Verminephrobacter eiseniae EF01-2: one gene and its partner. The protein of the gene in region 2 interacts with the protein of the main gene of each other region in a pairwise test. Links are inferred from orthologs where the notes say so. Each region holds a gene or a part of one and is shown on either strand. Other genes may lie near its edges.

Region 1 (4,265 bases), 2.6 Mb from region 2 along the record:
GGTGGCCACAAGCTGTATGGCGAGTTGACGATGATCGTCACCGTCAACTACGACGGCCAGGTGCTGGCCACCGAAGTCGTGCAAGGCTCGGGCAACGCCACGCTCGACCGCCGCGCCCAGGCCATTGCGCGCGCCGCCGGCCCGTTTGGCGCCTTTGACGCGCAGATGCGCAAAAAGGCCGATCAGATCGCGATGGTGGCGCGCTTCAAATTCACCCGTGAGCAGACGCTGGAAACCAGCGCCAGATAGTGCGGCACCATGCGCCAAACCGCCGACCTGTACTGCGTGCTGGGCAACCCGATAGCGCACAGCCGCTCGCCCGCCATCCACGCCCGCTTTGCCGAACTCACCGGTGAGCGCATCCGCTACGAGCGCCGCCTGCTGCCCATCGACGGCTTTGCCCGGGGCCTGCGCGACTTTGCCGCCCAGGGCGGGCGCGGCTGTAGCGTCACCGTGCCATTCAAGACCGAGGCGCTGCGCTGCGCCACCGCTTGCAGTGAACGCGCGCAACTGGCGGGCGCCGCCAACACGCTGAGCTTGCACGCGGACGGCAGCATCAGCGCCGACAACACCGACGGCCTGGGCCTGGTGGCCGACATCACGCGCAATGCAGGCATTGCGCTGGCCGGCTGCGATGTGCTGCTGGTGGGCGCAGGCGGCGCCGCCGCTGGCGTGCTCGGGCCGCTGCTGCACGCCGGCGTGCGCCACATCACCGTGGCCAACCGCACCCTGGCCAAGGCGCAGGCCCTGGTGCAATCGCACAGCGCATTGGCGGCGCTACGGAAAACACAGCTCAAAGCGTGCGGCCTGCAGGCGCCTCTGGCCGATTTCGACATCATCATCAACGCCAGCGCCAGCAGCCTGGCCGGTGCCGATGTGCCGGTGCCCGCCAGCGTGCTGCGCCCGGCCAGCCTGGCCTACGACATGATGTACGGCCCTGCCGCCCAGGGTTTTCTCGACTGGGCCCGCCGCCATGGCGCCAGGCCACGCGACGGCCTGGGCATGCTGGTCGAGCAGGCGGCTGAAGCCTTTTGGCTCTGGCGCGGCCTGCGCCCCCCCTCGGCCCAGGTGCTGGCCGAACTGCAAGAGGCGGCAGCCAAGCCGGCCTCCGGAGCCGACCGGTGATGCATGATGCCGGCCCAAGCCGGCGGCCTGCGGTGGCCTGTGGCCTGAACCCGGAAACCCGGCATGCGCCGATCCCGATCGATTCGATACACCTGCCCATCGCATTCAAACCCATGCATATCCGGCGTGCAGCCGCCTGCATGATTGCGTCGTGATTTCTGCCGTGGCCCTTGCCGTAACCCTCACCATGGCCTTTGCCGCGACTGTGGCCCGGCAACGCCTGGCAGCACCATGCCCGCCCGAGTGCGCGCCGCTTCCTGGCCAGGATGGACCAGCCGTCCGATGAAAGCCCTGATGCGCTGGCTGGCCCTGCTGGTGCTGGCCTTGGCGGCGCTGCAACTGTTTTTTGCGCTGCGCATTGCCGCCATGGCGGTGATCGATCCCGAGTCGAGCACGTTTCAGCGCTCCGAGGCCTGGGCGCAGATCGCCGGCACGGGCCGGTTGCGCTGGCGCCAGCAATGGGTGCCCTACGCTGAGCTGTCAGAGCCGCTCAAACGCGCAGTGATCGCGGCCGAAGACGACGGCTTCGTCCTGCATGACGGCGTGCAATGGAACGCCATCGGGCAGGCTTGGGAGCGCAATGCCAAGGCCGCCCGGCAGGCGCACAGCCGCGCGCCCGGCATCCGTGGCGGCTCCACCATCACCCAGCAGTTGGCCAAGAACCTGCTGCTCTCTGGCGAGCGCAGCATGTTGCGCAAGGGGCAGGAATTGCTGCTGGCGCTGCTGCTAGAACAGTTGCTCAGCAAGCGGCGCATCCTGGAGATCTACCTCAACAGCGTGGAATGGGGCGAAGGCGTGTTTGGCGCGCAAGCCGCAGCGCAGCATTACTTTGGCAAAAGCGCGCGCCAACTCACCCCCGCCGAGGCCGCCCGGCTGGCCGTGATGCTGCCCGCGCCCAAGCGCTTCGAGAAAGCGCCGGCGTCGGCGTATCTGGCCCGGCGCACGCGCGCGATCGTGGCGCGGATGGACAGCGCGCAACTGCCCTGAACAGAAGTGCCCGCGCAAATCTGGGCAGCGCCTGGAAACACCGTTGTTCGGCCCGAACAGCACCAGCACATCCACCACCTTGCCCAGCATCATCCTGGCCCCCGAGCTACCGGGCAAGTATGTGTGGACGGTGCAGGCCACGCTGAAGTCTGGCTCGCACACGGAAACCCGGGTCAGCCATGCAAGGTTCGAGGTGCTCGATCCGCCCTGATCCTGCGCATGGGCACCCCTGGCGGGGGTGGACTCGGGGAACCGAGCCGTCACCAGAAAAAACAATTAGAGCATTTTTGATTTAAGTAGAAACATATCCAGAAGATGAAAAGTAGTTGGACAATTCCTGTGGTGTAAAACAATCAAGCAGGTGCCCGATGGTATTCCAAAGTCCATCGACAGTACGCTGTTCAGCTTGCCTGAGCAGGGCTTTCAGTTTGGAAAAGAATTTTTCGATAGGGTTCAAATCTGGTGAGCAAGGCGGAAGATAACGCAATGTTGCACCAACCCCCTCAATGGCCTCACGCACACCAGAGACTTTATGGCTGGACAAATTATCAGCGATCACGATATCACCAGGGTGCAGCGTAGGACACAGAAATTGCTGTATATAGGCCAGGAATGCTTCGCCATCCATAGGGCCATCCAAGACCATTGGGGCGGTCACGGCGTTTACCCGCAAGCCGGCAATGAAGGTGGTGATTTTCCGGTGACCATGTGGAACACTGGCTATGCAACGCTGTCCCTTCGGCGAACGGCCTCGTGTGCGGGTCATGTTGGTGGATGTGCCCGTCTCATCAAGGAACACAAGCTTTGTTGCGTCAAGTGCTGGCTGGCTTTCCTTCCATGCAACCCGATCCGCTTGCACATCCTTACGCTCTTGCTCGCTGGCGTGCAGAGTTTTTTTTAAAGCTCAAACCCCATTTATTCAGTTGGTGCCATAGGGCTGGGGCTTTGATCGTTATCCCATGCTCGGCCAGCCGTTCGCACATCTCGCGCAGTGTCAAATCCGCTCTGTCTTTAATCCATTCCCGCAACATAGGCTCCACTGGAGCAAGGCAAGATTTCCGATGCCCGCCAATCTGGAAACTATGTCGAATACCTTCTTCAAGACGCGTCTTGACTTGGTACACCCATACTCGACTGACTTCAAAACGCTTGGCAATATCGGTAGGACGATCTCCTTGTTCTATCGCCTTCAGCACCCTATCTCGCAAATCCTGCGAATACGCTTGCATTGCATACTCCTTCAGAAAAAAGACGCCGCATCATATCATGAATTGTTTGGTTTTAAGTCAAATATGCTCTAGTCACATGAAAAAATAATTCTTTCACAAGTTACATAGAGTGGCTACACTGCCTCATCGAAGAAACAAGGAGACATCGGGCTGCACGCCCCCCGCTAAACCAACCGGGTCGAGCCCAGGCTGTGACATGTGGACGATGCGCTACGCGCACCGACCGACGCCATGGACAACTCGCAGAGTTGTCCATGGCGCCAGCCTTCGACCACATCCCCACAGTCTTGTACGACCACGTTTATTTCCCCCGTGAATTCAAAACTTTTCTTGAGACTAGTGAACATGCAAACGCAGATATGGATCATGGACGCATCATTGCTATCATGGATGGGGCTGCGCAAAACCAGCAAACGTTGCTTGATGAGGAGTACCTGACTTATGCATGAGATTTTTAATATGACATGGCAACAGCTAATCTTAATTTTTTTAGTAGTCACTGTTGCGTATGTTGTTTTTGGCATGGTCGGTTTCGGCACTGCCCTGATTGCCACTCCAGTCTTGGCTATTTTCATTCCGGTGTCGAAAATAGTTCCTTTGTTGGCATTGATGGACATGATTGCCGCACTAAATAACATCCTTCGTGATGGCCGCAAGGCAGATGTAGATGAACTGAAACGATTAATTCCACTGATGATGGTTGGCAGTTTAATCGGATCCGCCATTCTTCTTAAATCTCGACCTGATATATTACTTCTAGGATTGGGCATATTTGTAGTAGCATCTTCTCTTTATTCTCTCAGCGGTTTGAGTCCAAAGAAGAAATTTCAACCTCGTGCGGCAATTCCATTCGGTATAATAGGCGGGGTGTTCAGTGCGCTATTTGGCAGCGGAGGTTTTATTTATGCCATTTATCTATCCGGC
Region 2 (4,835 bases):
CTACAACCCGGTGGCCGGTTGGTGGTGCTCAGCTTTCACTCGCTGGAAGACCGCATCGTCAAGCAGTTCATCGCCAGGCATTCGCGCCAGCCGTTTGATCGCCGGGTGCCGTTTGCCGCACCGCAGGCCATGCAACTGCTGGCGCTGGCGCGTGTGCGGCCCGACGCCGCCGAAGTGGCGGCCAACCCGCGCGCGCGCAGCGCAATCATGCGCGTGGCCGAGCGCACGCAGGCACACGGGGCCGAGCGCTCCGATATGCGCCGGGCCGAACGCCCCGATGCGCGCCGGGCCGAACATGGCGAGGTCTTGCCGCCATGACCCGCTTGAACCTGGTGCTGCTGCTGACGGTGCTGGCCAGTGCACTCTATCTGGTGCACATCCAGTACGAGTCGCGCCGGCTGTTCACCGCGCTCGACCGTGCCCACACCCAGGCGCTCCGTCTGGAGACCGAGCACCAGCGCCTGCAAGTGGAAAAGCGCGCGCAGGCCACGTCGCTGCGGATCGAAAAAATGGCCCGTGGCCCGCTGAACATGCGGCTGGTCACGCCCGCGATCACCCGCTATGTGTCCGACCCGCAAGGGATGGCGCCGGGCGCCGGCTCCACCTTTGCGTCCGAAGGTGCGCAGCCATGAGCCGCAGCGTGCTCTACACCTTGAGCCCGTTGCTGGCCAGCAAGACGCCGGTATGGCGCAGCAAGCTCATCGTGGCGCTGATTGCGCTGGGCTTTGTCGGGCTGGGCGCGCGCGCGGCCCATGTGCAGGTGTTCGACAATGCCTTCTTCCAGCGCCAGGGCGAGGTGCGCTTTGCCCGCACACTGGCGTTGCCCGCCAACCGCGGCCGAATTTTGGATCGCAACGGCCTGCTCCTGGCTTCCAGCGTTCCTGCGGCCAGCATCTGGGCCATCCCCGAAGACGTGCTCCAGGACAGCCCCGCAGACCGCGCCAAGCTCGGGCAGTTGGCCGGGTTGCTGGACATGCCGCAGGCCGAATTGCAGAAAAAGCTGGCCGATGAGGACAAGAGCTTTGTCTGGATCAAGCGCCAACTCGACTGGGAGCAGGGCCAGCGCATTGCCGCGCTCGACATCAAGGGCATCTACCAGCGCAAGGAATACAAGCGCCAATACCCCGAGGGCGAGGCCGCCGCCCATGTGGTCGGCTTTACCAATGTGGAGGACCAGGGCCAGGAAGGGGTGGAACTGGCCTTCGACGCGCTGCTGGCCGGCAAGGCCGGCTCGCGCCGCGTGATCAAGGACCGGTTCGGCCGCGTGGTCGAAGGCGTGGGCGAAACCATGCCCCCGGTCGATGGCCGCGACATGCAGTTGTCGATCGACAGCAAGGTGCAGTTTTTTGCCTACCAGAAACTGCGCGATCAGGTCATGGCCCACAAGGCCAAGGCCGGCAGCGTGGTGGTGCTCGACGCCCATACCGGCGAGGTGCTGGCACTGGCCAATTACCCGAGCTACCTGCCCGAGCAGCGCCAGGGCCTGAGCGGCGAGCAACTGCGCAACCGCGCGCTGACCGACGTGTTCGAGCCCGGCTCGACGATCAAGCCGTTCACCGTCGGCCTGGCGCTGGACAGCGGCCGCGTGCGCCCCGAGACCATCGTCGACACCAGCCCGGGGCGCACCACGGTCACCGGCTTGACCATCTCCGACACGCACAACTACGGCCTGCTCACGGTCGAGGGGGTGATACAGAAGTCGAGCAACGTCGGCGTGACCAAGATCGCAATGCAGATGCCGGCGCGCGAGATGTGGGAGACCTTCTCGGCCGCCGGCTTCGGGCAAAAGCCGCAACTGCGCTTTCCCGGCGTGGTGACCGGGCGGCTGCGCCCGTACAAAAGCTGGCGCCCGATCGAGCAGGCCACCATGGCCTATGGCTACGGCCTGTCGGCCAGCCTGTTCCAGATGGCGCGCTCGTACACCGTGTTTGCCAACGCAGGCCGGGTGATTCCGGCCACGATACTCAAGAGCGACGCAGCCGCCGTGGGCGTGCCGGTGTTCTCCGAACGCACGGCGACCCAAGTGCGCAAGATGCTGCAAATGGCCGCAGGCCCGGGCGGCACCGGCCAGAAGGCGCAGACCGTGGGCTACTCGGTCGGCGGCAAGTCGGGCACCGCGCGCAAGCAGGTGGGCAAGAACTACGCCTCGGGCAAATACCGCGCCTGGTTCACCGGCATGGCCCCGATAGACCAGCCGCGCATCATCGTCGCGGTGATGATCGACGAGCCCGGCAACGGCCAGTTCTACGGCGGCGCGGTGGCCGCGCCGGTGTTCAGCAGCGTCGTGCAGCAAACGCTGCGCATGTTGGGCGTGCCGCCCGATCAGGCCGTCAAGCCGCAGATCGTGGCCCACGTGCAGGAGCCGCTGTGATGTCTGCGCCGCTGCCTGCCCCACTGCATGTGCTGCATACGCCGCATGCGCTGCAATGCGCCGGCGCGGCCTTGCCATGGCTGCGCGCGCGCGTGAGCGGCAGTTTGCACAGCGACAGCCGCCTGATCGCCCCGGGCGACGGCTTCATCGCCTGGCCCGGCGCCAGCACCGATGGCCGCGCCCATGTGGCCGATGCCATCGCGCGCGGCGCCACGGCCTGCCTGGTCGAGCAGGCGGGCGTGGCGGCCTTTGCGTTCCCGGCTGCGCCTGGCGCCAGCCTGGCCAGCCTGCCGGGCCTGAAGGCCGCCGCCGGACCGATCGCCGCGCAGTGGTTCGATCAGCCGAGCCGCCAGCTCGATGTGCTGGCCGTCACCGGCACCAACGGCAAGACCAGCACCGCATGGTGGCTGGCCGACGCTTTGAATGGGCGCGCAAAAAGCCCGGTCTGCGCGCTGGCGGGCACCCTGGGCCTGGGGGTTCCCCCGGTGCTGGAAACCGCCGGCATGACCACGCCCGACCCGCTGCGCTTGCAGCGCGCACTGCGCCAATTTGTCGATCGGGGTCTGTCGGCCTGCGCCATCGAGGCCTCGTCGATCGGCCTGGAGCAGGGGCGGCTGGCGGGCACGCAGATTCGCGCGGCCATCTTCACCAATTGCACGCAGGACCATCTGGACTACCACGGCAGCATGGCCGCTTACTGGCGCGCCAAGCGGGCCTTGTTCGACTGGCCCGGGTTGCAAGCGGCGGTGATCAATATCGACGACCCGGCGGGAGCGCAACTGCATGCCGAACTGGCAGGCCGGGTGCCGGATTTGTGGAGCATTTCGACCCAAGGCCCGGCCCGCCTTGCCGCGCGCGACATCACGCTGGCGGCGCAGGGCCTGCGCTGCACGGTGCGCGAAGGTGCCGCGCCGCAGCGGCTGACGACCCGGGTGATCGGCCACTACAACCTGCAGAACCTGCTGGCGGTGCTGGCCACGCTGCGCAGCCTGGGCTGGCCGCTGGCCGAGGCGCTGCAGGCCGGCGCAGGCTTGCAGCCCGTGCCGGGCCGCATGCAGCAGTTGGCGCTGGCGGGCCAGCCGCTGGTGGTCGTGGACTATGCCCATACCCCCGATGCGCTGGCCAAAGCCCTGCAGGCCCTGCGCCCGCTGGCCGCCCGGCGGGCTGGCAGGCTGTGGTGCGTGTTTGGCTGCGGCGGCGACCGCGATGCCGGCAAGCGCCCGCTGATGGGCGCAGCCGCCGAGCAGCAGGCCGACCGACTGCTGCTGACCAGCGACAACCCGCGCAGCGAAGACCCGGACGCGATCTTGCGCCAGATCCTGCAAGGCATCAGCCGCCGCCGCGCCGTGCGCACCGAGCCCGACCGCGCCGCCGCGATCGCGCAGGCCGTGGCCGAGGCCGCGCCCGCCGATGTGCTGCTGATTGCCGGCAAGGGCCACGAAGACAGCCAGGAAGTGGCCGGCGTGCGCCGGCCATTTTCCGATTGGGCCCACGCGCAGCGCGCCATGCAGGCCCGGCAGCGCGCCGTGCCGCCCCGGGGAGCCGGCGCATGATCGAGCAGCCCCGGCCCGAACCCATGTCCACACCCGTGCCCAGGCCCGCGATGATGACGCTGCAACAGGCTTTTGCCCTGCTGCAACCGCGCATACCTGCGGCCCGCCTGGTGGGCGCCGGCGCCACGCCTGTGGCGCGCGTGCACACCGATACGCGCACGGTGCAGGCCGGCGATCTTTTCGTTGCGCTGCGGGGCCCGCGCTTTGACGCCCACGCCTTTCTGGCCCAGGCCCGTGCCGGTGGCGCGGCAGCGGCGCTGGCGCAGGGGGGGCTGGCGGACGCCGGTCTGCCGGGCATCGAGGTGCCCGACAGCCTGGCCGCGCTGGCGCTTTTGGCGGCGGGCTGGCGGGCGCAGTTCGACCTGCCGCTGATCGCGGTGACGGGCAGCAACGGCAAGACCACGGTAACGCAGATGGTGGCGGCCATATTGCGCGCCTGGCAGGGCGATGCGGCCTTGGCCACGCAGGGCAACTTCAACAACGCGATCGGCCTGCCGCTGACGCTGCTGCGCCTGCGCGCCCGGCATACGGTCGCAGTGGTCGAGTTGGGCATGAACCACCCGGGCGAGATCGCCGCGCTGGCCGGCATCGCGCAGCCCGGCGTGGCGCTGGTCAACAACGCGCAGCGTGAGCATCTGGAGTTCATGCACAGCGTGGCGGCCGTGGCGCGCGAGAACGGCTCGGTGTTCGCCAGCCTGCCGGCCCACGGGGTGGCCGTGTTCCCGGCAGACGACGACTACCAGGCGCTGTGGCAGGAACTGGCAGCCGGCCGCGAATGCCTGCGCTTTGGCGCCGGCGGGGCCGTCGATGGCGCCGACGCGCGCTGGGTCGATGGCGCCTGGGCGCTGACCCTGGCCACGCCGCAAGGCCCGGTCACGACACGCTTGCACATCGCCGGGCGGCACAACGTC

Evidence for each region. Proteins that work in one complex are often made in the same cells at the same time.
Region 1: the proteins of VEIS_RS22090 (region 2) and mtgA interact in binary tests that used the Escherichia coli proteins (3 or more experiments, as listed by UniProt). The link is inferred for Verminephrobacter eiseniae EF01-2 from one-to-one orthologs.

The regions. Positions count from the first base shown.
Region 1 is NC_008786.1:2,493,710-2,497,974, forward strand. Bases 539-3,259 are described here. They hold mtgA (monofunctional biosynthetic peptidoglycan transglycosylase), read left to right. Parts: upstream 539-1,407; coding sequence 1,408-2,112; downstream 2,113-3,259. Other genes in these bases: aroE (shikimate dehydrogenase), read left to right, coding at 539-1,125; VEIS_RS31115 (hypothetical protein), read left to right, coding at 2,192-2,323. Outside these bases: VEIS_RS10735 (TonB family protein), read left to right, coding at 1-249; more of aroE, read left to right, coding at 259-538; VEIS_RS10755 (hypothetical protein), read left to right, coding at 3,596-3,790; VEIS_RS26020 (sulfite exporter TauE/SafE family protein), read left to right, coding at 3,783-4,265. UniProt on the Escherichia coli protein: Peptidoglycan polymerase that catalyzes glycan chain elongation from lipid-linked precursors. May play a role in peptidoglycan assembly during cell division in collaboration with other cell division proteins.
Region 2 is NC_008786.1:5,050,787-5,055,621, forward strand. What follows is about bases 1-2,999. They hold VEIS_RS22090 (peptidoglycan D,D-transpeptidase FtsI family protein), read left to right. Parts: upstream 1-628; coding sequence 629-2,371; downstream 2,372-2,999. Other genes in these bases: rsmH (16S rRNA (cytosine(1402)-N(4))-methyltransferase RsmH), read left to right, coding at 1-318; ftsL (cell division protein FtsL), read left to right, coding at 315-632; VEIS_RS22095 (UDP-N-acetylmuramoyl-L-alanyl-D-glutamate--2,6-diaminopimelate ligase), read left to right, coding at 2,371-2,999. In the rest of the region: more of VEIS_RS22095, read left to right, coding at 3,000-3,924; VEIS_RS22100 (UDP-N-acetylmuramoyl-tripeptide--D-alanyl-D-alanine ligase), read left to right, coding at 3,975-4,835. UniProt on the Escherichia coli protein: Essential cell division protein that catalyzes cross-linking of the peptidoglycan cell wall at the division septum. Required for localization of FtsN.